Regions from separate parts of the Serratia sp. HNCC26DJ206 genome, predicted to be linked through region 1. Evidence: predicted binding sites of a transcription regulator. Region 1 holds the regulator's gene; the other holds the start of a gene.
The links. The regulator PhoB, encoded in region 1, activates phosphate uptake and scavenging genes when phosphate is short. The targets are predictions, from matches to a motif close to CTGTCATAAAACTGNCNNAT.
Positions count from the first base shown of each region.

Region 2: a site for PhoB is predicted at 12,848-12,867, ahead of pstS (phosphate ABC transporter substrate-binding protein PstS). Genes of this name have one in related genera too.

Region 1 covers NZ_JBXUGP010000025.1:58,132-74,537, reverse strand. The annotation lists gene malZ (maltodextrin glucosidase) at 1-777, opposite strand, end outside; gene proY (proline-specific permease ProY) at 1,169-2,572, opposite strand; gene brnQ (branched-chain amino acid transport system II carrier protein) at 2,644-3,966, opposite strand; gene AC2A1E_RS17200 (PstS family phosphate ABC transporter substrate-binding protein) at 4,471-5,418, opposite strand; gene phoR (phosphate regulon sensor histidine kinase PhoR) at 5,434-6,750, opposite strand; gene phoB (phosphate response regulator transcription factor PhoB) at 6,775-7,464, opposite strand; gene sbcD (exonuclease subunit SbcD) at 7,682-8,911, shown strand; gene sbcC (exonuclease subunit SbcC) at 8,908-12,144, shown strand; gene licT (BglG family transcription antiterminator LicT) at 12,390-13,247, shown strand; gene mak (fructokinase) at 13,276-14,181, opposite strand; gene rdgC (recombination-associated protein RdgC) at 14,430-15,341, shown strand; gene ppnP (pyrimidine/purine nucleoside phosphorylase) at 15,388-15,678, opposite strand; gene AC2A1E_RS17155 (DUF1177 domain-containing protein) at 15,899-16,406, opposite strand, start outside.
Region 2 covers NZ_JBXUGP010000010.1:110,529-126,934, forward strand. The annotation lists gene AC2A1E_RS08810 (LysR family transcriptional regulator) at 1-267, opposite strand, end outside; gene AC2A1E_RS08815 (MFS transporter) at 511-1,872, shown strand; gene fae (formaldehyde-activating enzyme) at 1,902-2,405, shown strand; gene AC2A1E_RS08825 (aldo/keto reductase) at 2,416-3,462, shown strand; gene AC2A1E_RS08830 (NAD-dependent succinate-semialdehyde dehydrogenase) at 3,459-4,904, shown strand; gene AC2A1E_RS08835 (amino acid ABC transporter permease) at 5,690-6,430, opposite strand; gene AC2A1E_RS08840 (amino acid ABC transporter permease) at 6,432-7,157, opposite strand; gene AC2A1E_RS08845 (ABC transporter substrate-binding protein) at 7,212-8,051, opposite strand; gene phoU (phosphate signaling complex protein PhoU) at 8,219-8,950, opposite strand; gene pstB (phosphate ABC transporter ATP-binding protein PstB) at 8,963-9,739, opposite strand; gene pstA (phosphate ABC transporter permease PstA) at 9,788-10,678, opposite strand; gene pstC (phosphate ABC transporter permease PstC) at 10,680-11,636, opposite strand; gene pstS (phosphate ABC transporter substrate-binding protein PstS) at 11,731-12,771, opposite strand; gene AC2A1E_RS08875 (hypothetical protein) at 12,994-14,265, opposite strand; gene AC2A1E_RS08880 (outer membrane lipoprotein-sorting protein) at 14,269-15,042, opposite strand; gene AC2A1E_RS08885 (ABC transporter permease) at 15,096-16,406, opposite strand, start outside.

The DNA of each region.
Region 1 (16,406 bases):
ATAGCGATCAAACCACGGGTGCGAATCGCCGGTATGGTTGAAAACCCCGTCCAACAGCATTTTCATGCCCACCTTGTGAGTGCTTACTCGCAAACGCTGTAGCGCTTCATTGCCGCCAAAATATGGATCGACCTGATAATAATCGTCTGTGTCGTATTTATGCACGCTCGGTGAGGTGAAGATCGGGTTGAGATACAACGCCGTCACGCCAAGCTGTTGCAGGTAGGGCAGTTTCTCGCTGATGCCATCCAGATCGCCGCCGTAGAAAGTCGAAGCCGCATGTTTCTCTTCCAGCGGATGTTGCCAATCGCGGCGTACCACATTGCAACCCGCCGCATGATGGCGATAGCTGCCGCTTTTAATCCCATACGCTGCACCGCTGCTGGCAAAACGATCGGGGAATATCTGGTAAAACACCTGATCGGCCACCCACATCGGGCAATGATTCGGCTCATCGATCGCAAACTGTGCCAGTTGCCCTGGCGGTATCAACGACCAGCCCTGCGGGCCAAACCACTGCTGACGATCGGCCCACAGCAGCTTAAAACAGTAGCGCCGGGTGGCCTCGCCCTCATTGAGCGCCAAGCTGGCATGATAGCGCCACAAGCCTTCCGAGGCCTGCGCCTTCATTTTCAGCAGCCATTCCTCATTGTCCGATTCGGTGCGTAAGAGGATCTGTTCGGGCAGATCATCCCCCTGCACCCAAAGTGTGATCTCCAGACGTTGCCCTTTCTTCACCACGAAAGGGGGAACGGGTTGATGCCAGGCGTTAAGCATTAAGGTTCTCCTGATGTAATAGACGGCACTATTTAATGCCCCGAACAATGCCACGTCGAGTGCCATTTCCCCTCCTCTCTGTTCGACAAACTCAGGGATGAGTTGAGGGGTGGAGATGCGGATCCCAGGGTAAAAACCAAAGCTAACGCATTGTTGATGTTGAGAGGGTTTTTTGAACAAATCTGGAAGGGGTAGATCTATAACAATAATCGGCCCTGAGAGTCAGGGCCAATATTTCAGAGCGCTAACAAAGCCGGTTATTAGGGAGAGCGTGCCGAAGGGGTCGTAGCGGCGTAAGCCGCCGGAGCGCCCCTCGGTGCGCTAGGCCCGAGTATCTCGGGTTTATCATCAACCATACCGGCCCTGCGGATCAGGGCCGGTATTTTTCACATCAATCTTGCTGTGTTGCCAATCCTGCCAGCTTCTTCTGGCGGCTCACTTTGATGTAGTAACCCAGCAGCAGTAGCGCGACCCACACCAACCCGGCATACAAAGAAACGCGGGTGGTTGGGAAGTAGCCGATCAGACCAATGATGAACACCAGGAAGATGATGGCAATCACCGACGTAAACACGCCGCCACGCAGCGGGAAGTCCAACTTATTCACCTGGTCTTTGCTCAAGCTGCGGCGGAAAGCGATCTGCGAGATCAGGATCATAATCCACACCCACACGGTAGCAAAGGTCGCCAGTGAGGCAATCACCAGGAATACGTCTTTCGGCATCACATAGTTGAGGTATACGGCAATCAGCAGCGCTGCCATCATCACCACTACCGTCACCCACGGAATACCGTGTTTAGAGATTTTACTGAATACCTTCGGTGCATGGCCCTGCTCTGCCAAGCCGTGCATCATACGGCCAACACCGAACACATTGCTGTTGATCGCCGACAGCGACGCGGTGATCACCACAAAGTTAAGGATGCCTGCCGCCATGGTGATCCCCATGTGCTGGAAGGTGAGAACAAACGGGCTGCCGCTGGTGCCGACCTGGTTCCACGGGTAGATCGACATGATGACAAACAGCGTCCCTACATAGAACACCAGAATGCGCCATGGCACCGAGTTGATGGCTTTCGGAATCGACACTTTCGGATCTTTGGCCTCACCGGCGGTAATACCGATAATCTCGATGCCACCATAGGCAAACATCACCAGTTGCAGCGACAGCAGCATGCCGATAAAGCCGTTGCTGAAGAAGCCGCCGTTCGTCCACAGATTGCTAATACCGGTCGCTTGGCCGCCGTTGCCAATGCCCCAGATAATGATACCGACACCGGCTGCGATCATGACGATAATGGTGGCCACTTTGAAGAAGGAGAACCAGAACTCCAGTTCACCAAACACCTTCACACTCATCAGGTTAATCGCACCGATGATCAGCACAATGCTCAATACCCAGATCCAGTGCTGCACCTCGGGGAACCAGACGCCCATATAGATGCCGAACGCCGTCACGTCGGCAATCGCCACGATCAGGATTTCAAAGCAGTAGGTCCAACCGGTGATGTAACCGGCCATCGGGCCAAGGTAATCTTGGGCATAGCGTGAGAACGAACCGGCCTGCGGGTTGTTGACCGACATTTCGCCCAGTGCGCGCATGATGATAAAAGCGATGATACCGCCGATCAGGTAAGCCAGCAGAACGCTGGGGCCCGCCATGCGGATCGCTTCAGCAGAACCGTAGAATAAACCGGTACCGATAGCGGAACCGAGAGCCATAAAGCGAATGTGACGCGTACTGAGGCCACGCTTCAGCTTATTGGGTGCTGTGGTGGATGATTGTTGTTGCATGGAAATGACCTGTCCCTTTAAACGAACAAAAGCCACGGACAAGTCCGTGGCCCAAAGTTAAGACCGCAGGTTTATGAGTGCACAGTCACTTCGCGGCTGCGTGCAAAAACCCGATCATAAATTGCGACCAGCGCCAACATCAGCAGCGAAGGTGGCAACCATGCCAAACCCTGCACCGCCAGCGGCAGATTATCGGTCCATGCTGGCATCAGATGCTGGAAGCTGGACGCTTTCACGGCGTCAAGAATACCAAACAACAGGCTGACTAACATCACTGGCGCCACAATTCGTGAACTACTGTTCCACCAACGCAGAGTGAAGCTCAGCACCACCAGCACGATGCAAGGAGGATAAATTGCGGTCAGCACCGGGATCGAGATCTTAATCAGATGGCTCAGACCAAGGTTGGAAACCAACATCGAGAACAGGCCCAGAATAAACACCAGCGTCTTGTAAGAGAACGGCAGGTACTGCTCAAAGAACTCGGCGCAGGCACAGGTCAGGCCCACCGCCGTGACCATACAGGCGATAAAGATCAGCGCCGCCAGGAAGAAACTCCCCAAACCGCCAAAGGTATTCTGCACATAAGCATGCAGGATCACCGCGCCGTTGGTGGCATCAGGCGTCAACACGCCGCTGCCGGAACCCAGTTTGAACAGGCTCAGATAGACCAGCGTCAGCCCGATACCGGCGATCAACCCCGCCAGAATAGTATAACGGGTCAGCAGACCGGCATCTTTCACCCCACGCGAACGTGCAGCGTTGACGATCACGATGCCGAACACCATCGCCCCGAGCGTATCCATGGTCAGGTAACCATTCACGAAACCGGAGGAGAAAGGCACGCTCTGGTAAGCCTCTACCGCCGGAATCGGTGCCCCGGCAGGCCACACCAGTGCGGCAATGCCCAGAACAGCCAGCGCCACGATCTTCAGCGGAGCCAGAATATGGCCCACGGTATCGAGCAAGCGGCCCGGATACAGCGAAATACCGATCACCAACGTAAAATAAACCAGGCTATAGATGAACAGCGGCAGTGGGCCGTCACCGGTCAACGGGGCAATCCCCACTTCAAAGGAAACGGTAGCGGTACGCGGAGTGGCAAATAGCGGGCCGACGGCCAGATAGCACACCGTCGCCAGCAGCAAACCTGCGCTGCGGCCAATCGGCGTACTCAGTGCATCAACACCGCCACCCACGCGCGCCAGCGCGATCACCGTTATCACCGGTAAACCCACGGCGGTGATCAGAAAACCGAGTGCCGCAGTCCAGACGTGCTCGCCGGACTGCAAACCCACCATCGGCGGGAAGATAATGTTCCCGGCACCGACGAACAAGGCGAAGGTCATAAACCCCAACGCCAGAATATCTTTTGATGTTAAACGCTGACTCATAGGATGCTGTGTTGCCTGTAAAAATGAATAAATTTCCGCCAGTGTGGTGGCAAAATGCCTGAATTGGGTTGCTGGTCTGCCATTGCATTCAGAGACAAAAAGCACAAAAAACGCACAATGCCCGGCGCTTCGTCCTTGTTCGCAAGATGACCACTCATGATGATGGGCAGAATTTTAGAAGTTATATCCCCGACAGATTTCAAGCTGTAGCCAACGGCAACAGGCTTGAAAGACCAAAGGGTGAATGGAGGTTTAGTCCAGCAACGGGGGCTAAGTTAAACGTTTATAGCGCCAAAAGACAAGATGCAGCGAAGAAAGCAGAGCGATCGTCCAGATAATATTTTACAGCCAGTCGATCATAGGGGTTATCAATAAATATGCACTACATGATTTGTATTATCTTTGAGCAGCAAACTCACAGAGTGTGAATCATAGGGTTAAATATTGCGCGATAACACCAAAATCCAATCGCTCAGTGCGTGGTATGCGCTCAATTTTTGTCACTCAGCGGGCCTGCTCCAGCCCCAGCATCATGCGCGTTTTGCGCAGCGTCTCCGGGGGTAACGGCAGATAACCGTCGTGATTCACCAACCTCTGCCCCTGCACCGAAAGCACGCGATCAAGAAACGCTGCGGTCAAGGGTTCCAGCGGTTGGTTAGGTGCTTTATTAATGTAGATATACAGGTAACGCGCCAGCGGATAGCTGCCGTTGCGCACATTGGTTTCCGTCGGGGCCACGTAGTTGTTGCCTGATTCCGCCAGCGGCAGCAAGCGCACCCCGCTGGCACGAAAGCCAATGCTGGCATAGCCGATGCCGCTTAACGATCCCGCCACCGCCTGCACCACCGAAGCCGAGCCGGGCAATTCGTTCACCCGCGCCATAAAATCACCGCCACATAATGCACGCAGCTTGAAATAACCGTAAGTGCCAGAAGCGGAATTGCGGCCAAAACGTTGCAACGTGCGCTGTGCCCAACTGCCCTGAAGCCCCAGTTCGCCCCAGCGCTGAATCGCGGTGTTTTCGCCACAGCGGCGGGTGGAAGAGAAGATCTGATCGAGCTGCTGCAAGTTCAGCCCACGCAACGGATTATCCTGATGCACCAACAGCACCAGCGCATCAACGGCCACCGGCACCGCCAGCGGCGGATAGCCATAGCGCTGCTCAAACGCCGCCACTTCCGCCGCTTTCATCGGCCGGCTCATCGGCCCCAGTTGCGCCGCGCCCGCCGCCAATGCGGTAGGGGCCGTTGAGGATCCGGCGGCCTGAATTTGCAGGTTAACGTTAGGATAGTGCTGGCTGAAATCCTGCCCCCACAGCGCCATCAGATTGGCCAGCGTGTCGGAACCGGCGCTGGAGAGATTGCCGGAAAGCATCCCGTCCGGCTGCGCCAGCGCACCAGGGCTGAGCAACAGCATCAGGCAAAACAGCAATCCTTGGGTGAATCGAGCCATTACCAAGTCCACGCGTTAATTTTTCACCGCATTCTCTGACAAAGCGGCGGGCACAATCAACCGATTAGGCAGGGTAAAGATGAAACGCGTGCCGATACCGGGCTCGCTCAATATTTCCAGCCGTGAATCATGGTGGCTGAGCGCATGTTTGACGATCGCCAGCCCCAGCCCGCTGCCGCCGGTCTGGCGTGAACGCGCCTTATCCACGCGGTAGAAACGTTCGGTCAGCCGTGGAATATGTTCGGGAGCAATGCCCGGCCCGCTATCGCTTACCTGGAACTGCGCACCCTGCGGCGTTTGCTGCCAGCTCACTTCAAGATTGGTGCCCGGCGGCGTATGGTTAACGGCGTTGTAAACCAGGTTGGATACCGCACTGCGCAGCTGATCCTCGTTACCAAATACCCTGAGGTTTTCGTTTACCCGGAAGCTGATCGCATGATTGCCATTGCTAAGCGACTGCGCCTCACGCTGCAAAACCCGCAGCATCAGCGGGATATCGACCTTTTCATTCATATCGATGTTGGGTGCCGCCTCAATGCGCGACAGCGTCAGCAGTTGCTTCACCAATCCGTCCATACGTTTGGTCTGCTCCTGCATGGTGCTCAGCGCTTTGCCGCGCAGCGAACCGTCAAGTTCCTGATCGCTCATCATCTCCAGGTAGCCTTGCAACACCGTCAGCGGGGTACGCAGCTCATGGCTGACGTTGGCGAAGAAGTTACGACGCGCACCTTCCAACTGGCGCATCTGGGTGACATCACGCGCCACCATCAGCAGTTGCCCTTCGGAATAGGGCATCACGCGGAATTCGACAAAGTGCTCATTATTCAGTTGCAGCGTCAGCGGCTTGGAGAATTCCTGCTGTTGCAGATATTGGCTGAATTCCGGATAGCGCAGCAGGTTGAGGATATGTTGGCCGTTGTCCTCCGGCCAGCGGAAGCCCAGCAGGTGCTGTGCCAAGCCGTTACACCAGAAAATATTGCCTTCAACGGTGGTCATCACTACCGCATCGGGCAAAGATTCCGCCCCGCTGCGAAAGCGTTTGATCAACAGCGCCAGCTCACGGCGGCGGCGGCGGTTACGCTGCTGCATCTGATACAAGCCGTAAAACAGCGGCTCCCAGCTCCAGCGGCCCGGCGGCGGCGTCATGCTGCGATCGACCCACAGCCAGTGAGAGAGTTTGAGTTGGTTATAGAAATTCCACGCCAGTGCAATCAGCACCGCAGCCAGCAGGAACCAGGGCAAATAGCCAAAAATCAGCCCCAGCAGTAAAGCAGGCAAACAAAAAAGGGCCAGCTCAATCGCCAGCCTCTTCCACGATAGGCGTTCTAACACGGCATCTGCTCCAACATTGCGCGATTAATAGCGCGTTGAGAACCGGTAGCCGGTGCCCCGAACGGTTTGAACCATCTTGTCATGACCACTGGTCTCCAGCGCCTTACGCAGCCGGCGAATATGCACATCAACGGTACGGTCTTCTACATAAACGTTAGTGCCCCAGACGTGATTAAGCAACTGTTCGCGGCTGTAAACCCGTTCAGGATGAGTCATAAAGAAGTGTAACAGCTTGAATTCGGTCGGCCCCATATCGAGCGCCTGCTCATTTGCCATTACCCGGTGTGAGGAAGGATCCAGGCTCAGCCCTTGCATTTCAATCACTTCTTCCACCGCCATCGGTGAAATACGGCGCATCACCGCTTTGATGCGTGCCACCAGCTCTTTTGGCGAGAAGGGTTTGGTGATGTAATCATCCGCCCCCACTTCCAGGCCGCGTACCCGATCTTCTTCTTCACCGCGTGCGGTCAGCATCATCACCGGGATATCGCGGGTCAGCGCTTCGCGTTTCATGTGCTTGATAAACTGGATGCCAGAACCGCCGGGCAGCATCCAATCGAGCAACACCAAATCAGGGAACGGCTCGGACAGGCGCGCAATGGCACTGTCGTAATCCTCGGCTTCCAACGGTTGGTAACCATTCTGTTCCAACACAAAGCACACCATCTCACGGATCGGCGCTTCGTCTTCCACCACCAGTATGCGTCTTGCCATCGTCAACCCTGCCAATGTGTTATTAGGCTATTTTGCGGCGCCATTATGCGTCAGTTTTGTGACACTTTTATGAAAATCGCCTCTGCCTTTGCGGCTCTAAGCATAGTGATTATTCTAACGATCAAAGAAAAATCATTTAGATGTCATAATGCTTACGTCACGACAGGGCACTCAGCCCCTTATAATCACCGCAATTATATTTTATGCAGGGAGTATCATGCGCCTGATTCATACTTCTGACTGGCATCTAGGCCAATACTTTTTCACCAAAAGCCGCGCCGCCGAGCACCAGGCCTTCTTGCGCTGGCTGATCGAACAGGTGGAACAGCAGCAGGTGGATGCGCTGATCGTCGCCGGGGATCTGTTCGATACCGGCTCCCCGCCAAGCTATGCCCGCGAACTGTATAACCGCTTTGTGGTGGAATTGCAGCATACCGGCTGCCAGTTGGTGATCTTGGGTGGCAATCATGATTCCGTGGCCACGCTGAATGAATCACGTGAACTGCTTTCCTGCCTGAATACTACCGTAATTGCCAATGCGCAAACGGCGATCGAATCGCAGATCCTGGTGCTGAAGCAGCGCGACGGCCAACCGGGTGCGGTGCTGTGCGCCATCCCGTTCCTGCGCCCACGCGATCTGCTCACCAGCCGCGCCGGGGAATCTGGCACGCAAAAACAGCAGGCCTTACAGGAAGCCATTGCCGAGCATTATCATAATCTGTATCAGGCGGCCTGCGCGCGCCGCGATGCGCTGGGCTTGAAACTGCCGATCGTCGCCACCGGCCACTTGACTACCGTGGGGGTGACCACCTCCGATTCGGTGCGCGATATCTACATCGGCACGCTGGATGCCTTCCCGGCGCAGGCCTTCCCCCCGGCCGACTACATTGCTCTCGGCCATATTCACCGCGCCCAGAACGTGGCTAAATCCGAACATATACGCTATAGCGGCTCGCCGATTCCGCTCAGCTTTGACGAACTGGGCAAAGCCAAAAGCGTATTGATGGTCGATTTCGCCGACGGTGCTCTGCAACAGGTGACTGCGCTGGAAGTCCCCACCTTCCAGCCGATGCAGTTGATCAAAGGCGATCTACAGCAGATCGAACAGCAACTGCGGCAATTTGCCGATCATCAGGGGGAATTGCCGGTTTGGCTGGATATCGAAGTCGCCACGCAGGATTACCTCAGCGATATTCAACGCCGTATCCAGCAACTGGCCGATGATCTGCCGGTCGAGGTATTACTACTGCGGCGCAGTAAAGAGCAACGCCGCCTGGTGATCGCCCAGCAGGATAAAGAAACCCTGAATGAACTGAGCGTTGGCGACGTATTCGAACGGCGGCTGGCGCTGGAGAGCGACATGGCAGAACCGCGCCAGCAAAGGATGCGCCAGATGTTCCAGCAGGTGGTCGAAAGTTTACACCAGGATGAGGAGCCCTCCGCATGAAGATCCTGAGCCTGCGCCTGAAAAACCTGAACTCGTTGCAGGGCGAGTGGAAAATCGACTTCACCGCCGAACCCTTCGCCAGCAACGGGCTGTTTGCCATTACCGGCCCGACCGGCGCGGGCAAAACCACGCTGCTGGATGCAATTTGCCTGGCGCTATATCACCAAACGCCGCGCCTGAACGTGACGCCAAGCCAAAACGAACTGATGACGCGCCATACCGCTGAATCACTGGCGGAAGTGGAGTTTGAGGTGAAAGGCATCGGCTATCGCGCCTTCTGGAGCCAGCGCCGCGCCAAAAACGACCCCACCGGTAACTTACAAGCCCCCAAAGTGGAGCTGGCGCTACGGGAAAGCGGCAAGATCCTGGCGGATAAAGTGCGGGATAAGCTGGATCTGATCGCCTCGATTACCGGGCTGGATTTCGGCCGTTTCACTAAATCGATGATGCTGTCGCAGGGGCAGTTTGCCGCGTTTCTCAATGCCGACGCCAACGATCGTGCCGAACTGCTTGAGGAACTGACCGGCACCGAGATTTATGGCCGGTTGTCCGAGCGGGTATTTGAGCAGCACAAGCAGGCGAAAACCGATCTGGAGGCCCTGCATCATCGCGCCAGCGGTATTGAACTATTGAATGACGAACAGCGCCAAACTCTGGAAAACCAACTCAGCGCCCTCAGCGCTGAAGAACAGCAGCTCAGCCAGCAGGCGCAGCAACGCCAGCATCAGTTGAACTGGCTGCAACAGTGGCACAGCACCCAACGGCAGTTGCAGGAATATCAACAACAGCTCAGCGCCGTGCAGCAGGACACTCAGCAGGCGGAACCCCGCTTGCAGCAGTTGGCACGCAGCGAACCGGCAGAAAAGCTGCGCCCGCGGCTGGATGAGCGCAACCGTTGCCAGCAAGACAGCCTAGCCCTGCAACAGCAGATCGCGCTGTTAGTGCAACAGCAACAACAGCAATTAGCGCAAATTATTCCGTTGCAGCAGCAGTTCGAGCAGGCGCAAACCGCCAAACAGGCGCAGGTTGAACACCAGCAACGGCAGCAGAACCTGATCGATAAAGTGGTGCCGCTCGACCAGCAGATTAGCCAGTTACAAAACACCCTGACTGATACGCATAAAGAGCTTACCGACAACCAAAAACAGTATGAGCAACAACGCCGCACGCTGGAACAACTGGCAAACCAGCGCACACAGCTTGCCGCTCTGGCGGGCCAATCGCAGGCGAAACAGGCCGAGTTGACCAGCGCGCTGGAACAACAGCGGCAACAGCAGGCGGCGCTGGAAACGCAATCTCCACAGGAGAAACTGCGTCTGCGCCAAACCGAACTGGCCGAGCTGCGACCGGTGCGCCAACAGTTGTCCAACTTGGCGTTGCTGTTTCAACAAGGCCAGCAGCACTTGGAGCAGCAACGGCTGGAGTTTGATGCTCGCCAGAAACAGTTGGCTGAGGCAGAAACTCAGCTTGAGCAAACCCGCCAACAGTACAAACAACACAAAAACCATCTCAATGACGTTGAGAAAACGCACGAGCTGGAAAAACTGATCGTCAGCCTGGAAGCCGAGCGCGCCCGGCTGCAAACCGGTGAGCCCTGCCCGCTGTGCGGTTCCACCCACCACCCGGCGATCGCCCAATATCAGGCAGTTAAACCCTCAGAAACCGCACTGCGCCTGGTAGAAATGCGTACAACAGCCGAAGCGCTGCATACGCAGGGCACCGAACTGCGCGCGCGTAGTGAAAGCCTGAAAGAACAGCAGCAACAACTGCAACAGCGGTTGAAACAGCAAGAGCAGCAGCAGGAACAGCATTTGCAAAGTTGGCAAACGCTCAGCGCACCGCTGGCGTTTGATTTTACCCTGCACGACACGCAACGCCTGAACGATTGGCTGGCAGCCTGCGACAGCGAAGAGAACCAGACGCAGCAGTGGCTGTTACAGCACGATCGGGCCACCCGCGCCGTTCAGCAGGCCAAAGATGCGTTGAACGCGCTGCAACAAGAGCAGCAGAAAACCCAGCAGGACCTCGCGCTGCTGGACGAACGTTGTAACCTGCTGCAAACAAACCATGCACAGACCCAGCGCCAGCTTGAAAAGTTGCAGCAGTTGGTGCAGCAACAGGAGAAAAACCTGGCTGAACTGCATCGCGAACGCAGCACGTTGTTTGGTGAACAGCAGGTAGTGCAGGTTCGCCAGCAATTGCAGGCGGCGCAAACGGCCTGCGATCACGCCCTGAAACAAGCCACAGCACAACTGAGCCAAGCGCAGGAACAGCGCGATCGCTTAATGGGCCAACTCACCGGTTTGCAACAGCAGCAACAGCAGTATGCCGAGCGCTTACAACAGGCTGAACAGCACTGGCAACAGGCGCTCGCCAGCAGCGAATTTGCCGATGAAGCAGCGCTGCGCGCCGCGTTGCTCGAAGAGGGCGCGCGCCAGCAATTACAGCAAGAGAAAGAACGGTTGCAGCAGCGCCAGGTACAAGCCAGCACCTTATTGGCCCAGGCAGTGCAAACGCTGGAGCAGCAGCGCCAAAGCCGCCCGGCGGATCTGGACGAAGCGCTTGCCACCCCGGAAGCCCTGAATCAATTGGTTGAACAGCTAAAAACGCTGCAACAGCGCCAAGGGGAAGTACGTAACCAATTAAGCAGCGATGCAGAGCGCCGTTTAAACCAGCAAACGCTGTTTGAGCAGATCGCACAAAGCCAACAGCAGTACGACGACTGGAGCACGCTCAATCAGCTAATTGGCTCAAAAGAGGGCGACAAATTCCGCAAGTTTGCCCAAGGGTTAACCCTTGATCATCTGGTGTATCTGGCTAACCACCAGCTTGGCCGTTTGCACGGGCGTTACCTGTTACAGCGTAAAACCAGCGATGCGCTGGAACTACAGGTGGTGGATACCTGGCAGGCCGATGCTCTGCGCGACACTCGCACCCTATCGGGCGGCGAGAGCTTCCTGGTCAGTCTGGCGCTGGCGTTGGCGCTGTCGGATCTGGTCAGCCATAAAACCAGCATTGACTCACTGTTCCTTGACGAAGGCTTCGGCACACTGGATGCCGAAACGCTCGATACCGCGCTGGACGCCCTCGACAGCCTCAATGCCACCGGCAAAACCATCGGCGTGATCAGCCATGTCGAAGCGATGAAAGAGCGCATCCCGGTGCAGATTAAGGTGAAAAAAGTCAACGGGCTGGGCGTCAGCAGGCTGGAATCGCAGTTCCGCATCGAATAAGCGGCCGCTGGAGTGATAAGAAATGTGATCGCGGCGGCAGTACAAGGCGAAAAGCGTTGAGCCACGGCAGGCAATGGTTATCATGCAGCAGAATTACCCGGAATCATTCGAGTGGCAGCAGGGCTTAATGCATGACGGGGATAAAAGGATTGTCACTGTGAATACAGGCAAAACCTGACCTTCGGGATCGCTCCTGGGTGTCGGGTTTTTTCGTTTTCAGCGGGCTGGAAAAGCCAGGAATAGCCATGAAAATCGCTAAAATACTCAATAATAACGTAGTGATTACGCTGAATGACCATCAGGAAGAAACGGTGGTCATGGGGCGTGGCATTGGCTTTAAAAAGAAAGCCGGTGATAGCATCGATGAAAGCCTGATCGAGAAGGTGTTTACCCTCAACAGCGGCGAGATGAGCGAGCGTTACAAAGAGCTGCTGGCGGAAATACCGCTGGCCTGCATTACCACCGCCGATCGCATTATCACCCTCGCCCGCCAAAAGCTGCCGGGGAAACTGCACAACATCGTCTACATCACGCTGACCGACCATATTCACTTCGCGTTGCAGCGCCATGCACAGGGGTTGGATATCAAGAATGTGCTGCTGTGGGAGATCAAAAAGCTCTATCCGAACGAGTTTGCCCTTGGGCTGGAGGCGTTAACAATCATCGCCCAGCGCCTGGAAACTCAGCTACCGGAAGATGAAGCCGGATTTATTGCCCTGCACTTAGTCAACGCCCAGCTTAATGACGAGATGCACAACACCCTGCATATTACCCGCGTGATGCAGGAGATCCTGAATATCGTCAAATACCATTTCCGCTTTGATTACAATGAAGAGGCGCTCAGCTATCACCGCTTCGTCACCCATTTGAAATTCTTCGCCCAGCGCCTGCTGGGGAAAAACTACGTCGACAGCGACGATGACTCGCTGTATCAGGTAGTGAAGGACAAATATCACGAATCCTTCGCCTGTGCTGGCAAAATCAACCAGCACATTGAAAAGCACTATCAGCACCAATTGACCCGTGAAGAGATGATGTTTCTGACCATCCACATTGAACGGGTGCGCAGCGAAAGCGAGGGGAATTACATCGCCAAGAAGTGAGGTTGCCCTCAGCCCTTGGCGAAAGTAATCACTGCGGCCACAGCCATGCCGCACCGCGCACGCCGCTGGAATCGCCGTGGATCGCTTTGCGGATCGGGGTTTCGCATTCGCCGCCGAACACCCAAGGCTTCACCAACCGCGGCACGTTCTGGTACAGGCGATCCACGTTACTCATACCGCCGCCAAGGACGATCACATCGGGATCAAACAGATTGATTACATGCGCCAAAGACTTCGCCAGCCGCAGTTCGTAGCGCGCAATCGCCCGTTCAGCGGTGGCATCCTGCTGCTGCACCAGCGCCATGATCTCATCCCCTTTCAGTGCAGTCCCGCTCAGCCGCGCATAGTCGGTGGCAAAGCCGGTGCCGGAGATAAAGGTTTCAATGCACCCCTGTTTACCACAGTAGCAGGGCACTTCGGCGCGAAAGCGCAGTTCGTCATCATCCAGCCAGGGCAGCGGATTATGGCCCCATTCGCCAGAAATACCGTTCCCCCCGGCGTGTACCTGGCCGTTAATCGCCACGCCTGCGCCGCAACCGGTGCCGACGATTACCGCAAACACCGTTTGGCTACCCGCCCCGGCACCGTCGGTGGCTTCTGACACCGCCAAGCAGTTAGCATCGTTCGCCAGCCGTACTTCACGCGCCAGCATGGCAGAAAGATGTTTATCCAGCGGTTGGCTGTTCAGCCAAGTTGAGTTAGCGTTCTTCACCAGCCCGGTAAAAGGCGACAGCGTACCGGGAATACCGACGCCAACCGAACCTTGCTGACCGGTTTGCTCTTCCGCCAACCTCACCAGCCCCACAATTGCCTGCAACGTCTGCTGATAGTCATGACGCGGCGTGGCAATACGGTGGCGGAACAGCTCCCGCCCGTCATTGGCTAACGCGATCACTTCAACTTTTGTGCCACCCAGATCAATACCAATGCGCACGATTTTTCTCCTCAACGCACCACAACAACGGATATACAGCCTAATGTAACCCAGATAAAAAATCTTTTACTCACTGTTAGCGTTGCAGAAAACGCGCCACAGAAACGCGGGAGCCGACGCAAATCGGCGGGAATAAGGCGCTTTTTCAGCGTCAATTCGTTATCATGCCGCCCTGCTTTTGACGAATCTGCGTGCGACCCGCAAGAGAAATTCGGGGTACAAATGCACGCCCAGCCAGGGATAACACTATGCTGTGGTTTAAGAATTTGATGGTTTACCGTTTGAGCCGCGACGTTGCGCTAAACGCGGATGAAATGGAAAAACAGCTCAGCGCCTTTGCGTTCACCCCGTGTGGCAGCCAGGATATGGCGAAAACCGGCTGGGTCTCGCCAATGGGCTCTCGCAGCGACGCACTGACGCACGCCGTTAACGGCCAAATCATGATCTGCGCCCGTAAAGAAGAGAAGATCCTGCCCTCTCCGGTGCTGAAGCAGGAGCTACAGACGAAGATCGATAAGCTGGAAGGCGAGCAGCACCGCAAGCTGAAAAAAACCGAAAAAGACTCGCTGAAAGATGAAGTGCTGCACAGCCTGTTGCCGCGTGCCTTCAGCCGTTTTAACCAGACGTTTATGTGGATCGACACCGTCAACGGTTTGATCATGGTCGATGCCGCCAGCGCCAAACGCGCCGAAGATACCCTGGCACTGCTGCGCAAAAGCCTGGGTTCGCTGCCGGTGGTGCCGCTGACCATGGAAAGCCCGATCGAGCTGACGCTGACCGAATGGGTGCGCTCCGGTGAACTGCCAGCCGGTTTTATCATTCAGGATGAAGCCGAACTGAAAGCCATTCTGGAAGACGGCGGCGTGATCCGCTGCAAAAAACAGAACCTGATCAGCGATGAGATCGCCGTGCATATTGAAGCGGGCAAGCTGGTGACCAAACTGGCGGTAGACTGGCAGGAACGGATCCAACTGGTGCTGGCCGACGATGGCTCTCTCAAGCGCCTGAAGTTTGCCGATGTATTACGCGAGCAGAACGATGATATCGATCGTGAAGATTTCGCTCAGCGTTTCGATGCCGATTTCATCCTGATGACCAGCGAACTGGCAGCGTTGATCAGCAATACCATTGAAGCCTTGGGTGGCGAAGCGCAGCGATAAACGTAGCAAAGCCGCCGGGATGCAACGGTTGCACCCCGGCGGTAAATTATTTACTCAGATAACGGCAAAGGTATGCGGTTGCATCAGCAACCTGTAGGTTGAACTCACTGTGCCCCGGCACGAAGAATTTTTCGCCTGGCGTAAAGACCTGCCAGTCTGGTGCGCCCGGCAGCAGCACTTTCAATGCCCCGGTGATCACCGTCATTTCCTCCGGTTGTGCGGTGCTGAAGGTGTACTGCCCCTCCTCCATCACACCGATGCTGGTAAGACCGATGCTGCTACTATCGAAACCGATAGACTTCACTTTTCCGCCAAAATACTCGTTCACTTTCAGCATAGACTGGCCCCCGCATTATCATCTTAGTGGAGTTCCATATTGGGGGATTGAGCCTGATCTGTCACTGGTTTTTCACACGAAATGCGATCACGGCGCACGGGAAGGTTGCAGCGTTTTTTCCTGGCTGGTCAGAACATCCGTGCAGAATAAAAAACGGGGCCAAAAGGCCCCAAACGATTAACAAGTCTAAAAGAAAAATTAACAGGTTCAGATAATGCGGTTATTGCCGCCGTTGCAGATGGCTCATACTGCCATAGAGCGCCAGCAGTTGAGCATACTCTGCGGCATCATAGAAACTACAGGTACCGCGCCCGAACTCTTTCGCCACTTCCACGGCAAATTTCACCGTTAACGCGATGTCCGTTTCATGGCTGGCCCCGGTGCCACAACCCGGCACCACCGACTCCGTGCAGATCGCCACGCCCACCACCGGCGCCGTGGTGGCGGTTGAGGGCTGCAAAATACTGTTGAGATGGTGCACACCATTACCATAGGGCGTGATGTCCTGCATGGTGATCGGAAACGTCACCGCCGCGCGGCCGCTGGTCATCTCCATAATACGCAGCAGGTCTTCCGCCACCCGCAGGATGTACCCCTCTTTCACCGTCGGCGACAGCGCATAGCCTTTGTGATTGATGATCCTGTTACCTTTGGTGGTATCGATCGACAAAATGGCATCCGCTTCCGGCACCACTTCATGGTCATTCATCGTGACGTCATCGATCGGT
Region 2 (16,406 bases), on a different contig from region 1:
GTGCAACTGCACGTGGCGCACACCTTCTTCCAGAATATCCAGTGATTGCCGCACCACCGGCAGTAACAGCATGGCATCCTGAGTCAGCGCTAGCCCGCTGTGGCTGCGCACAAACAGCAACTTACCGAGAAACTCCTCCAACTGCTTGATCTGGCGGCTGGCCGCACTTTGAGTGATAAACAGCGCTTCAGCCGCTTTGCTGAAACTCAGCGTCCGGCAGGTTTCTTCAAATACGCGCAACATACTGAGCGATGGGAGCTTTCTCACGATCCACAGACCTCTGCATCATGCTTTTGATTGTTAACAACATGTTGCCAATCTGGTGGGTTTTATCTACACCCGCAGCATTTATCTCCCCAAAACCAGAGGCAGATCACATGCATTTTCCGCTGAGGGGTATGACTAAAACGCACTCGCCTACCGCGCCTCTCACTGCCACATTGTTAACGCGATAAAAACAAAAAACCAACAATACACCTACAAACACCGCTCCAACAGGAGGACAGGTCCATGCAACATCTACCACAACAACAGATCCGTATGGATGACGTGCCGTTAAACCGTTTCCATATCAAGATCGCCGGGTTGACCTTTGGTGCCCACTTCACTGACGGCTATGTGCTGGGCGTTATCGGCTTTGCACTGGCACAAATCAAACCACAAATGGGGGTTTCCGCTTTCTGGGAAGGGATGCTCGGCAGTTCCGCCCTGATCGGCTTGTTTATCGGTAGCTTGATGTTCGGCTGGATTTCCGACTACATCGGCCGCCAGAAAATCTTCTCTTTCAGTTTTATTATCATCACGCTCGCTTCCGCATTGCAGTTCTTTGTGAGCACACCCGAACAATTATTCCTGCTACGCGTGATGATAGGCATCGGCTTAGGGGGGGATTTTGCGGTAGGGCACACCATGCTGGCCGAATTCTCACCACGTAAACAACGAGGCGTGTTGCTCGGTGCTTTCAGCGTGGTCTGGACATTTGGTTACGTTGGAGCAGGGCTCGTCGGCCATTTCCTGACCGCGACTGGCCCCGATGCCTGGCGTTGGCTGCTGTGCTCTTCTGCACTACCGGCGCTGGCTATTCTGCTGATGCGCATCGGCACGCCAGAATCACCACGCTGGCTGATGGGCAAAGGGCGACGCGAGCAGGCGATGGCGATCGTACATAAACACTTCGGGCCGAACGTGGTGCTCAATGACGAAGTGCAAGCCGTGTCTCAGCAACGTTTTCTGTCGCTGTTCGGTGCCAAATATCGCCGCCGCACCGCATTCAACAGTCTGTTTTTTGTCTGCCTGGTGATCCCTTATTTCTCAATCTACACCTTCCTGCCATCGATTCTGCAAATCATGGGGTTGGATAATAACTTTGCTACCGACCTGCTACTTAATGGCCTGCTGATCGTTGGGGCTTTATTAGGGATCGTGCTCACGGTGATGTGTTCACGTCGTGGGTTCCTGATCGGCTCCTTTATCTTTCTTGCGGCCTGTCTGGTGATGCTGAGTCTGATCCCTGCCAGCCAGACCGTCTGGCTGATCGCCATCTTTGCCGCTTTTACGCTGGTCATGTCGGCAGTCAGCAATCTGGTGGGTGTATTCCCTGCCGAAAGCTTCCCCACCGAAGTCCGCTCCATGGGTGTCGGTTTTTCTTTGTCAATCAGTCGGTTGGGTTCTGCTATCGGCACCGGCCTGCTGCCACTCTCGATTGCACATTACGGTATGCCCGCCACGACCGGCATGCTGGCATTGATTCTGATTATTGGTGCGATTGTTTCCATTACCTGGGCACCGGAAACCAAAGGGTTGACGCTGGTGGATGCCGCACAGGACTCACAGCCTCAGGTAGAGAACACATTCGCCGCCATCGCGAAATAACATCATCTTAAAAAACAGGAGATCTTTTAGTGGAAATGTATATCGGTGAAGGTTTTGCAGGCAACGGCGTGAACGCCTCGCATATCAATATCATGATCGGTCCGCGTAATGGCGTGGTCGGCCAGGCGTTCTCTGCCAGCCTGGCTTCGCCCAGCCAAGGCCACTGCCCGTTTATGGTGGTGATCAAGCCTAACGTCCCCGCCAAACCGATGACGCTGTACGTTAACAAAGCAGAAATCAGCGGTGAGCTGCACGGCAACGCCACCTGGGGCGCATCGCAAGCGGCGATCGCCAAGGCGGTAACCGAGGCGTTGCTGGAAGGCATTCTGCCAGCACAGGCGGAAGACGAATGGTGCATCGTCACCGCCAACTGGGTGAACCCAGGCTGTGACGATATCGATGAGGTTTACCACAACAACTACCGTGCTTGTACTCAGGCAATCTATGCAGCGATGGAAAAATTACCGACGCGCCATCAGTTAACCCAAGCGCTGCCACAGCTGGGTAACCCGTTCTATACGCCAAAAGCCTGAGGAAAGCGCCATGGAATACATCAACCTGGGCCAATGTGGCCTGAAAGTCTCGCGCCTGTGCCTGGGCACCATGAATATGGGCAGCAAACAGTGGAAACCGTGGATTTTCGATGAAGCGCAGAGCGAGCCATTGATCCGCCACGCCTTGGAAAGCGGGATTAACTTTATCGATCTGGCCGACTTTTACTCCAGCGGCGCAGGGGAAGAAGTGGTTGGGCGAGTGATTAACCGCATCGCCAACCGTGACGAGCTGGTGCTGACCACCAAAGTGGGTTACCCGATCGGCGCTGGCCTCAATAATCAGGGGCATTCACGCAAGCACATTATGGAGAGCATCGACGCCAGCCTGCGCCGCCTGGGCACCGACTATGTGGATATCTATATGCTGCACTATTTCGACGTCAATACGCCGATCGAAGAAACCTGGGCCGCGATGAACGATATCGTGCGCTCCGGCAAAGCGCGCTATGTCGGGGTCTCCACCATGACGACCTGGCAGTTGGCCAAGATCCTGTGGTGCTGTGAACGTAACGGTTATGTCAAACCGATCAACATGCAACTACAGCTCAACTGCGCTTACCGCGAAGAAGAACGCGAGATGATCCCGTTCTGCCGCGATCAAGGGTTGGGGGTTTCGGTATTCAGCCCGCTGGCGCGTGGGTTGCTGAGCTGCGATTTCAATTCTGTGCGCAACAAAACCGACTTTTTCACCCAGGAAATGTATGCTGATGCCACTTCGCTTAACGTTGCACAATCGGTCAGCCATGTCGCGCAACTGCGCGGTGTTCCTCCGGCGCAAATCGCCCAGGCTTGGGTGATCAACCACCCTGGAGTGGATTGCATGTTGGTGGGCGCTGACTCAGTGCAACAGATCGACAGCGCGGTGGCGGCACTGAACACGCCACTTAGCGAAGACGAGCGCTATGAACTGGAACGCCATTACACCCCGTGCGATGTGATTAACGACTACACCGCCGGTAAGCGCATTGCGCGTGAAAGCCGCCCGGCGCGCGGTTTATTCGCGCTGGATAACGTTGAAAAAAGGAACATTGCATGACGGCTTATTCTTCACTGTTGCGCACCGGTTGGTATTGCAACGGGGCATGGCAAACCACAGCCCAAACTTATCCGGTCGATAATCCGGCCAACGGCGAAAGGGTGGCCGATGTGGCGCTGGCTGGCCGAGCAGAAACCACGGCGGCGATTACCGCTGCGGCCGCTGCACTCCCCGCTTGGCGCGCTCAAACCGCCAAGGCGCGCGCAGAAATCTTGCAACGCTGGTTCCAGCTGATTATGCAGCATCAAAAAGAGCTGGCGGAGCTGATGGTCACCGAGCAAGGCAAAGTGCTGAGCGAAGCGAGCGGCGAAGTGGCCTATGCCGCTAGTTTTATCGAATGGTTTGCCGAGGAAGGCAAACGCGCCTACGGTAAAACCATCCCAACCCCTAAAAACGGCAACCAGATCCTCACGTTTAAACAACCGGTAGGGGTCATTGCCGCCATCACCCCGTGGAACTTCCCACTGGCGATGCTGACGCGCAAGCTTGGCCCGGCGTTGGCCGCTGGCTGTACCGCAGTGATTAAACCGGCGAATGAAACGCCGCTTTCGGCCTTCGCGCTGATCGTGCTGGCGGAGCAGGCCGGGGTTCCTGCGGGCGTCATTAACGCCGTTTCTGGGGATACCGTGGCTATTGGTGAAACCTTAATGGCCAGCCCGCTGGTGCGCAAAGTCTCCTTCACTGGCTCCACGCCCATCGGCAAGCTATTGATGCGTCAGGCTGCCGATACGGTGAAAAAGCTGTCGTTGGAACTGGGCGGTAATGCGCCGTTTATCGTGTTTAACGATGCGGATCTCGACGCTGCCGTTGCCGGTGCGATGGCGGCAAAATTCCGCAACAGCGGGCAAACCTGCGTGTGCGTAAACCGTTTCTACATTCAGGACGGTATTTACGATCGTTTTGTCCAGAAGCTGACCGAGGCCGCTCAGGCATTAAAAGTGGCACCGGGTATGACACCAGGGGCACAGCAGGGGCCGTTGATCCATGTGAAAGCAGCAGAGAAAGTGGCAGCCCACGTGCAGGACGCGCTGAAGCTGGGTGCCAAACTGATGTGCGGTGGCGAGCGCCATGCGCTGGGTGGTTCGTTCTTCCAGCCCACCGTGCTGGCAGAGGCCAACGAAAAAATGCAGTTAGCCCATGAAGAAACCTTCGGCCCGCTGGCCGCCTGTTTCCGCTTTAGCGATGAGCAAGAAGCCATTGAACGCGCCAATGCGACGCCGTTCGGGCTGGCGGCTTATCTGTACACCCGCGATTTGGCGCGCGCCTTCCGCGTCAGTCAAGCTCTGGAAAGTGGCATGGTCGGCATCAACGAAGGGATTATTTCCACCGAAGTGGCGCCTTTTGGTGGGGTGAAAGAGTCTGGTTTAGGTCGCGAAGGCTCGGACGTTGGTCTGGATGAATACATGGAAACCAAATACGTCAATCTAGGGCAGTTGCTGTAAGCGAGCCTAGGCATTACGGTTAATCTGTTTCCCCTCTCCTACAGAGCTGCCTCTTATACCGTCTATATCAGTCAGGAGTCATAGGAATTGCCGTAAACAGAACGCAACTCCATGAAACAACAATGGACGGCAATTGCAGGGCCCAAGGCGGGGCCCTGCACCGCGCCTACGCTTAACATGCCCTGCCCGCTGCGCGGGTGCCTTCGCTACACCACCGTCGCCGGGCGGGTCGGCTACGACAGGCGTCCCTTCCTGTCTCGCCTAAATCGGCCGTCCGTGGCCGATTTTCCCTGGCAACGGTGTCTTGCTCAGCAGGCCATGATGCGCTCAACGTCAACACCCGAATCTGTAAGCACTGGGCAGCCTTTGCAATACCGCTGATAACAGCGTGTCAAACCTATCGTTGGTGAGATGAGCACCGGTGTTGACGCCATTGAAGGCGCCGAACGGAAACACAGCGCATAGGCAAAATCGCCAAGGAAGGCGATTTTAGGCGAGATGAACAGGGATGTGAATCGTAGCCGGCCGTGATGCGCTGTGGTGGAGTGAGGGAAGTGGGCGAAGCCCACCGCCTGATAGGGCAAGGGCCGGGGTGCTGGGGGCTGGCTCTTGAGCCCCCAGCTCGGTCGCGTTCACCCTATCGCCAAGTGAACACAACATGTTTAGCGACCGAAATAATGACTCTCATCCCTTATCTCAAAATGTGAACAAGAGACAACCCACATGACGAGGGGATCAAACGTGCCACAATTAACGTCTGTGTTTCGAGAGAGGTTACAGAGAGATTAACTGGCCGGTAACGGTGGCCGATTGCGCCACCAGCGCCAACTGCGTTTCAGCGCTTTGGCCTGCGGGCTAAAGCGCTGGTTTAACGCATTCGCCAAGATATCCAGCGTCAGGCAGAAGATGAAATACACCAGCGCCACAAACAGGAACACCTCCATCGGATAGACCATGCTGCGGTTATTCACCTGGGTGGCCAGGAAGGTCAGTTCACCAACGCCAACGATATAAGCCAGTGAAGTATCTTTAATCAATGAGATCCACTGGTTGATAAACGAAGGCACCATCATGCGCAGCGCCTGCGGCAAGACGACCAGCAACAGCACCTGCCAGCGATTCAGCCCCAAAGAAAGCCCCGCCTGCCACTGCCCGGCACCGATGGCAACGATCCCCGCTTTGACCGCATGGGCCAGATAGGCCGAGGCGATCAGCGCCAGCGCGCACACCACGGTGGTAATTTCCGGAATATCGACACCGAACACCATTGGCAGCAGGAAGTAAGTCCAGAAAATCAGCATGATCACCGGGATCGCGCGGAAAAACCCTAACACCGCCGCCAATAACCCCGCCAGCACACCGCGCGACATCGCCAGCGCCACGCCCAGCAAGGTGCCGAGAATCGCCGAGGCTACCCCGGCCATCAGGCTGATCGCCAACGTCAGCGCCGCGCCACCCAATGGCCCATCGGGGAAAGTGCCCCACAGCAGGTAACCTAAGTTCTCGTGGATAACGGTGAAATCCATCTTAGTGCCCCCCGAGCGGTTTACGCTGCTGACGCCACATGCCCCAGCCTTCCAGCAGGGCAATAATCGCGATATACAACACCGTCGCCACGCCAAACGCCTGGAAGGTGCGTAGGGTTTCGGTTTCTACCTGACGCGAAGCGTAAGACAGCTCCGCCACACCGATAGCCATGGTCAGCGACGAATTTTTGATTACGTTCATGTATTGCCCCAACAACGGCGGGAAAGCGATTTTCAGCGCCTGCGGCAGCACCACGTAACGCATGGATTGCCAGCCAGTGAGCCCTAGCGCGTTGGCGGCGTACTTTTGCCCACCGGCAACACCACGGATACCGGAGCGGATCTCTTCGGCAATAAAGGCGGTGGAATAGAGCGTGAGGCCAAAAAAACCTGCCAGAAACTCAAACGAGGGCCACTCGAACCATCCCAGTGCATGAGGAGTATTCAGCCACTGCATGGCGGCTGAGGGCAGGATTTGCCCGGCGGCAAAATACCAGAAGAACAGTTGTATCAGCAGGGGGGTATTACGAAATAACGCGCTGTACGACACCGCCAGCCAGCTTAACGCTCGCACGCTGCTGTCCCGCATGGTGGCCAGAACAAATCCCAACAGCGTCGCTGCCAGCCCGGCGCAGGCCGATAGCCATAGCGTCATCAGGAAGCCATGCCATAGCCAGCTCAGATATTGTGGCGCCAGCAGCCAATCTGAGAGTTGTTGCAAATTCATCTGCGGTATTTCTCCTCACCTCAGCCCTCCCCAACCGGAGAGGGCAAAGGGAGATTAGGCTTTAGGCTGTTGATCCAACGGGCCGATCTTGAAGCTGCCACGCGGCTGGGCAGAATTGGTTTCCGGGCCGAACCAGCGATCGTAAAGCTTCACCGCTTCACCATCTTGTTCCAGCTTGATCAGCGTATCGTTAATGGTCGCGGTCAGGCGCTCTTCACCTTTAGGAATGCCGACGCCCTGATACTCTTTGGTGATACTGAACGGAGAAATTTCGAAATCCGCTTTTTGCGCGGCTGGCAGGTTGCCCAGCAGACCAACCAGCTTGGCGTCATCCTGGGTAATCGCCTGTACGTTGCCGTTGCGCAGTGCGACAAACGCCAACGGCGTATCGTCGTAAGAGATCACTTTAGCGGTGGGGTAATGCTCGCGCAGGGTGATTTCCTGCACCGTGCCTTTATCTGCCCCAATGCGCAGTTTTTTGATGTCTTCCGGCGTTTTCAGCACGCCTTTGTGAGCAATGAATTTCTGGCCGGTAGCGAAATACGGCACGCTAAAGTTCACTTCTTTAGCACGCTCATCGGTGATGGTGAAGTTGGCGGCGATCAGATCGACCTTTTTGGACACCAGCAGAGGAATACGGTTGGCCGGGTTGGTGGCGCGCAGTTCCACTTTAACGCCCAGCGCTTTACCAATGGCGTCCGCCACATCCACGTCATAGCCCACCAGCTTTTTCGTTTGCGGGTCGATGTAACCAAACGGCGGGTTACTGTCGAATACCGCGATACGTACCACACCGGCTTTTTTAATATCGTCGAGTTTATCGGCATGGGCAGCCCCCACAACAAGGCTGGTCAAGCTGGCTAACAGGGTTAAGGCGAGAACGCGCTGTTTCATAAGAGGCTCCTAAGGGGATGATGTTGTGCTGGCTAACAAGCTATCAGCCCTCCCTTAGGTCAGGAAATAATATTAAAAGCTATATTTATAACCATTTTAACTTTATGGCGTTCAAATGTACTAAAGGCGCTGTATTCAGCGCCTTTATAGGTAACTCATTGGTGAAATTACGCTTTCTTCTCGTCTTTAGTTTCAGACAGCAGCGTTTCCAGCGCATCGCCGCCCAAATGGCGGAAATCCTGGCCTTTAACGAAGTAGAAGATAAATTCGCAGATATTCTGGCAGCGATCGCCGATACGCTCGATAGAGCGGGCGCAGAACAGCGCGGTCAGCACGCTTGGAATGGTGCGTGAGTCTTCCATCATGTAGGTCATCAGTTGGCGCACGATGCCTTCATATTCCTGGTCGACTTTTTTATCTTCGCGGTAGATGCGGATCGCTTCATCCAGATCCATACGCGCAAAGGCATCCAGCACGTCGTGCAACATCTGCACGGTGTGGCGGCCAAGCGATTCCAGGCTCACCAGCAGCGGCTGATGCTGATGGGAGAATTTTTCCAGCGCGGTGCGGCAGATTTTGTCCGCTACATCACCGATACGTTCCAGTTCGGAAATGGTTTTGATGATCGCCATCACCAGGCGCAGGTCGCTGGCCGTTGGCTGGCGTTTGGCAATAATGCGCACGCAGGCTTCATCGATCGCCACTTCCATCATGTTGACCTTGGCATCGCCTTCGATCACCTGCTTGGCCAACTCACCGTCCTGATTATGCATCGCGGTGATCGCGTCGGTCAGTTGCTGTTCCACCAGCCCGCCCATGGTCAACACCTGGGTGCGGATGTGCTCAAGCTCTGCGTTGAACTGGCCGGAGATGTGTTTGTTTAAATTCAGGTTATCCATGATGCATCCTCATCAACCATAACGGCCAGTAATGTAATCTTCGGTCTGTTTTTTCTGCGGCGCAGTGAACAGAGTGTCAGTATCACTGAACTCGATCAATTCGCCCAGATACATAAATGCGGTGGAATCAGAACAGCGCGCTGCCTGCTGCATATTGTGGGTCACAATCACCACGGTGTAGTCAGACTTCAGCTCGCTGATCAGTTCTTCAATTTTACCGGTAGAGATTGGATCCAGCGCCGAGCAAGGCTCATCCAGCAGCAGCACTTCCGGGCGAATAGCGATACCGCGCGCAATGCACAAACGTTGCTGCTGGCCGCCGGACAGGCTGTAGCCGCTCTGGTGCAGCTTGTCTTTGGTTTCGTTCCACAGCGCCGCTTTGGTCAGCGCCCACTGCACGCGCTCGTCCATATCGGCACGGGACAGCTTCTCGAACAGGCGCACGCCAAAGGCGATGTTGTCGTAAATCGACATCGGGAACGGCGTCGGTTTCTGGAATACCATGCCCACTTTGGCGCGCAGCAGGGCAATGTCCTGGTTATCGGTCAGAATGTTTTGCCCATCCAACAGAATATCACCTTCAGCCCGCTGCTCCGGGTACAGCTGATACATCTTGTTGAAGGTACGCAACAGGGTGGATTTACCACAGCCTGACGGACCGATAAATGCGGTCACTTTATTCTTGGCAATATCCAACGTGATGTTTTTCAGCGCATGGAATTTGCCATAGTAAAAGTTCAGATCGCGTACCTGAATTTTGCTGCTGGAAGCGGAGTCAACAATGCTCATCAAGACTTCTCTCTTTTCACCGCGCCAGCCAGGCTGACGCTTAAATTTTTATGAATGCTTTTTCTTGGCGAAAATCACACGCGCCAGGATATTCAGTAACAGTACGCACAGGGTGATCAACAGCACCCCTGCCCAGGCCAGCTGTTGCCATTCGGCAAACGGGCTCATGGCGAATTTGAAAATGGTCACCGGCAGGTTGGCGATCGGCTGCATCAAATCCGTGCTCCAGAACTGGTTCGACAGCGAGGTAAACAGCAGCGGAGCGGTTTCACCTGCAATACGCGCAATCGCCAGCAGCACACCGGTGATAATGCCGGAAACCGAAGCCTTCAAGGTGATGGCCGAGATCATGCGCCATTTCGGCGTGCCCAAGGCATAGGCCGCTTCACGCAGCGTATCCGGCACCAGCTTGAGCATGTTCTCGGTGGTGCGAATCACTATCGGGATCTGCAACAGTGCCAACGCAATAATCCCAGCCCAGCCGGAGAAGTGTTCCATTTTCGCTACCACCACGGTGTAAACGAACAGGCCCACCACGATTGACGGTGCAGACAGCAGAATATCGTTAATAAAGCGGATCACTTCCGCCAGCCAGGATTTACGGCCGTATTCTGCTAGGTAGATCCCCGCCATAATGCCCAGCGGTGTACCGAAAACAGTCGCCCACAGGATCAGCAGGCCGCTACCGGCGATAGCGTTCGCCAGCCCGCCACCGGCGGTATTCGGCGGCGGCGTCATTTCAGTGAACAGCGCCAGCGACATGCCGTCGATGCCCTTGGTCACGGTGGAGAACAGGATCCATACCAGCCAGAACAGGCCGAATACCATGGTCGCCATCGACAGGAACAGCGCAATACGGTTTTTCTGGCGGCGCCAGGCCTGCATTTTGCGGCGGCTTTCTGCCAGCGCTGCGGGGTTTTGCATATCCATCGTTGCCACGTTAGCGTCCCTCGTTCTTAGCCAGGCGCATAATCATAAACTTCGACAGCGCCAGGACGATAAAGGTGATAACAAACAGGATCAGCCCTAACTGCATCAACGCAGAAGTGTGCAGCCCGGATTCCGCTTCCGCGAATTCGTTAGCCAGCGCCGAGGTAATACTGTTGCCCGGCATAAACAGCGAGAAGCTGTCGAGCTGGTAGGTGTTGCCGATGATAAAGGTCACCGCCATGGTTTCCCCCAGCGCACGCCCCAGGCCAAGCATCACTCCGCCAATCACGCCGTTTTTGGTGAACGGCAGCACGATGCGCCAGATCACTTCCCAGGTGGTGCAGCCAATGCCGTAGGCCGACTCTTTCATCATCACCGGGGTTTGTTCGAATACGTCGCGCATCACTGCGGCAATGTAGGGAATAATCATAATCGCCAAGATCACTCCGGCGGCTAAAATGCCGATACCAAACGCCGGGCCGGAGAACAGCTCACCAACAATCGGCATACCGGAGAGCACGTTGCCGAGCGGGGTCTGGAAATATTGGGCAAACAGCGGGGCAAACACGAACAGGCCCCACATGCCGTAAACAATGCTTGGGATCGCCGCCAGCAGCTCAATGGCGATGCCCAGCGGGCGCTTCAGCCAATTGGGTGCCAGCTCGGTCAGGAACAGGGCAATACCAAAGCTGACCGGCACCGCGATCAGCAAGGCGATCAGCGAAGTCACCACCGTGCCGTAGATCGGCACCAGCGCACCAAACTGTTCAGCCGGGGCATCCCACTCTTTGGTCCACAGGAAGGCGAAGCCGAACTTCTGCATGCTTGGCCAGGAGGCGATAATCAGCGAAACAATAATGCCGCCCAGCAGCAATAGGGTAATCAGCGCCGCCAGTCTGACTAGCGCGCTGAAGATGATGTCACCATTTTTACTTGGTGCTTTAATGGTCGGCTTAGATCCAGCCATAGATTACTCTTCTGTTTTAAAGCTTGAAGGGCCCAGCACGCTGAGCCCTGACACATCAGGCTGAGGCGCGGTAAATTCCGCACCCCCTGCATAGTTAGAACAAGGCTTTACCGGAACTGTCTTTGATATTGGTTCTCCAGGCCGCGCGGATCTGCTCAACCACTTCATGTGGCAATGTGGCGTAATCCAGTTCGCTGGCTTGCTTGGCACCGGTTTTGTAAGCCCAGTCAAAGAACTTCAGCACTTCTGCGCCTTGTTCGGGCTTCTTCTGCTCTTTGTGTACCAGGATGAAGGTAGTGGAAGTGATCGGCCAGACGTTGTCGCCTTTCTGGTTGGTCAGGTCCTGAGCAAAAGTTTTACTCCAGTCCACGCCTTTGGCCGCTGCGCTGAAGCTCTCTTCAGTTGGGCTGACCGGTTGGCCGTCTGCTGAGATCAGTTTAGTGTAAGCCAGGTTATTCTGCTTGGCGTAAGCGTATTCCACATAACCGATAGAGCCCGGCAAGCGTTGTACGAACGCGGCAATGCCGTCGTTACCTTTGCCGCCCAGGCCGGTTGGCCAGTTAACGGTTGAGCCTGCGCCAATTTTCTCTTTCCACTGCGCGTTAGCTTTGGCCAGATAGCTGGTGAAAACGAAAGAGGTGCCGGAACCGTCAGCACGACGAACCACCGCAATATTCTGATCCGGCAGTTTCACGCCAGGGTTCAGCTTAACGATCGCTGGGTCATTCCATTTTTTGATGTTACCCAGGTAGATATCACCCAAGGTTTGACCATCCAGGGTCAGTTCGCCGGATTTGATGCCCGGAATGTTCACTGCCAGTACCACGCCACCAATCACGGTTGGGAACTGGAACAGGCCGTCAGCGGCCAGTTTGTCGTCAGACAACGGTGCATCGGAGGCGCCAAAGTCAACGGTGTTGGCAATGATCTGCTTCACGCCGCCAGAGGAGCCGATCCCCTGATAGTTAACTTTGTTGCCGGTTTCTTTCTGATAAGAATCTGCCCACTTGGCGTAAACCGGAGCGGGGAATGTCGCACCTGCACCGGTCAGGCTAGCAGCAGCGAACGCAGACACAGAGGCCAGGGAGAAAGTCGCTGCCACAATACTGGCGACGGTGGTACGCATCAGTTTCATAATCCCTCCTAATGGGATATTCAAAAATCAACTTTGAGTTGTTTTCATCAGAGTAAGTATTGTTGCAGGAGGGAAAATAGGACAGTTAAGTGACAGAAAAATGTACGAAATATGACAATTATATTACAACCAACAGAAAACAAATTAATTTAATTTAAAATCAATAAGATAAAAACAACTGGCAGTTGAACACTGCCAGCCATGATGATATTGCGATCACGTTTAGAAATAATAGTTAAACGACAGCTGCCAACGCCGTTCTGGGCGCACCTGTTCCACTTGCGATGCTTCCAGACGATAGATTTTCTGCCACTGCAAAGCCAGATCCACCGGGCCGATATGACGACGCACCTCGGCAAAGCCCATATTCTTCTGCCGTTGCAGATCGCGCTGCCAGATCGCATTCACATCGTAATTATCGACAATATCTTTCCAGTATGCCTGGAACAGCACGGAACGACGGGGCATCAGCCAGTTCTGTGCTTGCAACGAGGTCTCACCGAGCGAGGTTGCCCCTTGTGCCACGGCATAAGGGGGTAGGTTGGCAAGGAAATCCAACGCACGCTGATTATCAGCACTGCCGTTATAATGGCCCTCAGCACGCAGCGTTAACCGATTCTCCCCACTCCAGGTCAGACCATAAGCCAGACGATTGCGCCAGCGGCTCTCCTGCTGCTGCTCGGGCAAGGAGGTTTGCCACATGTAGGGCTGGCGCCCTCCGGCCCACTCGGTGTAGAACAGCGTGGAATGGGAAAGGACTCGTGAAAGGTTGAAACCCAACTGCGGTGAGCGGCCTTGCTCCAGCAGGAGCAGCCACTGTGGGTTCAGGTTTTCTGCCCACTGATAGCTGCCCACCAGCAGCATGCGTTGCCTCGGGTTACTGGCTCCCCAGTCCAGGCTGGCACTTTGCTGGCTCGGATGTTCACTGAGTTTGGGCGACCAGATCGCTGTCAAAGCGGCTTTATCCCACAGATACTGCCAACGCAGCATAGCATTGCCCAAGCGGTTATTTCTCAGAGTCTCTGGATCGGCAGACGTAACGGAGCGCACCGTGCCCTGCCCGAGGAAATCGGTAGGGTTATAACCGAATGCCAGACCATAGCGCGTGTTGACACGTCCAGCATCCAACAGTAAACGCGGCGTCACTTTATACGTCAGGTAGGCTTCTTTCAGCGAGTTAACGTTGCTGTCACTGCGTAGACCGGGTGAAAAACGGCTATCAACCCGGTTAGCAAACACAAAGCGCCAGTCCTGAGAGGGATTCGCCGTTAAGGGCGCATCCCAACGCAGATCGAGCGAGATTCGCTGCTGGTTGCCACCGTTCTCATTCAGGCTGGTGGCCGCTTCAGCCGTCATATTGAGTTTTTTACCCTCAACGGGTGAGAACGTGGTGCTATCAGCCAAATCCAAAGCCGCCAGCGTGGCATCTTCTCCATGAGCAAATGGTCCATACAAAACTGATAATGCCACCATCCATGACCGCGCTTTCTTCATCCGTCAGTCATCCTTGAAATGCGGCAGGTAATCACGCTGTAGCCAGGCTTCGGGAACATCGTACCAGGCGAAATCCTGGTGCTTGAGTACGGTGACCAACTGCGAATTTAGCCCATCGATGATCACCGCTTCCGTTGGGCGACTTCCCCCTAGCACCGTTTGGTAACGACGGAAATAGGTGGTCTTGAGCAAATTGCCGTTCACGGCATAGAACTCGGCTTTACAGCTTTTGAAGTCCTGCTTATCCACCCAGAGATCCATAGACGGATAGGCAGCGTCCTGATGCTGTGCCACCAGATGTAGGCGATAGCAATCCCGCTGCTGTCGCTCCCCGTCCAGCACCCGTTCTTCACCCACTAAAGTGGCCTGATAATCGTAATTCCAGTTTGCCGTCACCACGTCACCGTTAGCGGCCTGCCCCAGCAGGCGTTGCTGAGGTGAAATAGGCACGCTAGCCTGGCTGGCAGGATCATAAAGCCACAGATCGCGGCCGCTTTTCAGCGTTAGCTTGCCGGCATCCCGTTGTGGGCTGACAAACTTCACCAAGCTACGAAACTGACCACTCGGATAGGCGCGAGAATAGAGGCGCAATGTGCTGGTCTCATGCTGCTTGCCGCTTTTATAGCTAACCAGAGTGGTGCTCAAGCTGAAAGAGCGACTCGGGTTGCGCACCTCATCGCTTTTTTTCAAAATGTCCTGAGCGCTGAGCGTGGCCAATGCCTGAGTGCTGGCAAACAGGCTAAACAATAGGCCAGAGAGCAATGAGAATCTCATCATGCGGATCTTCCTTGTGAGTCAACAATAACCTCCCACCATCCATTGTGATGGGATCAGGCATGGCGCAGTGCTTGTACAATATGAACGTTTGCCGCTCGCCGGGCTGGCCACCAGGATGAAGACACTGCGGCAACCATCAGAATAGCCAACACGCTTAGCAGCATCGTCCATTCCCCCCAAATACGAATCTTGATTGGGATTGGTGCAATCACCCCCGGCGGATGCCAGGTCAGGCCGGAGCGATTGATGAAATAAGCCAGAAACAGCGAAAGAATAATGCCTGTCAGACAACCAATAATGCCCAGCAAAATGCCTTCATTCAGGAACAGGCGCTGAATATCCTGACGCTTCAGCCCCACCGCACGCAACGTACCGATTTCAATCGTGCGCTCCAGCACCGCCATACTCATGGTGTTGCTAACGGTGAACAGCGCAATGCACAAGATGAGCGCCAGCAGAAAATGGAATATCTTGCCGAACATATCCAGGATCTGGTTGTACAACGGCTGCAACTGAGAAAAGTCATAAACAGCCAGAGGTTCATCGGCCAACGTAGTTTTAAATAACTGCTGCAAACGAGCGCGAGCCGCTTCCAATTGTTCTGTATTATGCAGTTGCAGAGTAATTGCCGTGACTCCCGCTTGGTCACGACCAAATACCAGTTGCTGGGCTTGTGCCAGATGAATACCGACGTAGCTGTCATCCAACTCTCTGGCGGCCTGCGGCTGGACGGCCTCAACCTGCACACGAATGATATTGGGCGCTCCGCCCACCGAGGCAGCCAACAGCTCGATTTGATCCCCGGTTGATGGTTTCCTTTCCTCCCGCGTCTGCTGCGCGAGTAGCATCAGATCGTCAGGAAGCGCCGTTGTGTTGTTCTCTGCCGGGGTCACCGAACTGCCACAGGGTTGGTCAGCGATAAAATCACATAACTGCAACATACGCGCCACGCCTGCGCCGATCATCGCAGCATCAGGGTCATGTTCGTTGAGGGTCCTCTCCTGCCTCCCTTCGCCGAGATGGTACTCATCCCATTTGTTCAGTGCTTCCTGGCCCGCCGCTTCGCTGCCATAAATCAATACGGGGCGGGAAGTGCCAGCGGCATAATTTCCGGCAATGCCATTGAGGATCAGCACCGGGGTTTTAACTACCACCATCTGGCGTAACTCGGGATCCTGTTCAATCTGCGCCATGATTTTCTGGTGGTTTTTGATGCTATATTCTGCCGGGTTGGCCGAACCATTCAGCAAGTAGTCTTTATGTTGTATTTGCAGATGGCCAGTATCACGGACAAAGGTCGTTTGCAGACTGTATTCAATAGAGCGGTTATAGCCACCAAATAACAGAATGCCTACGGCACCAAC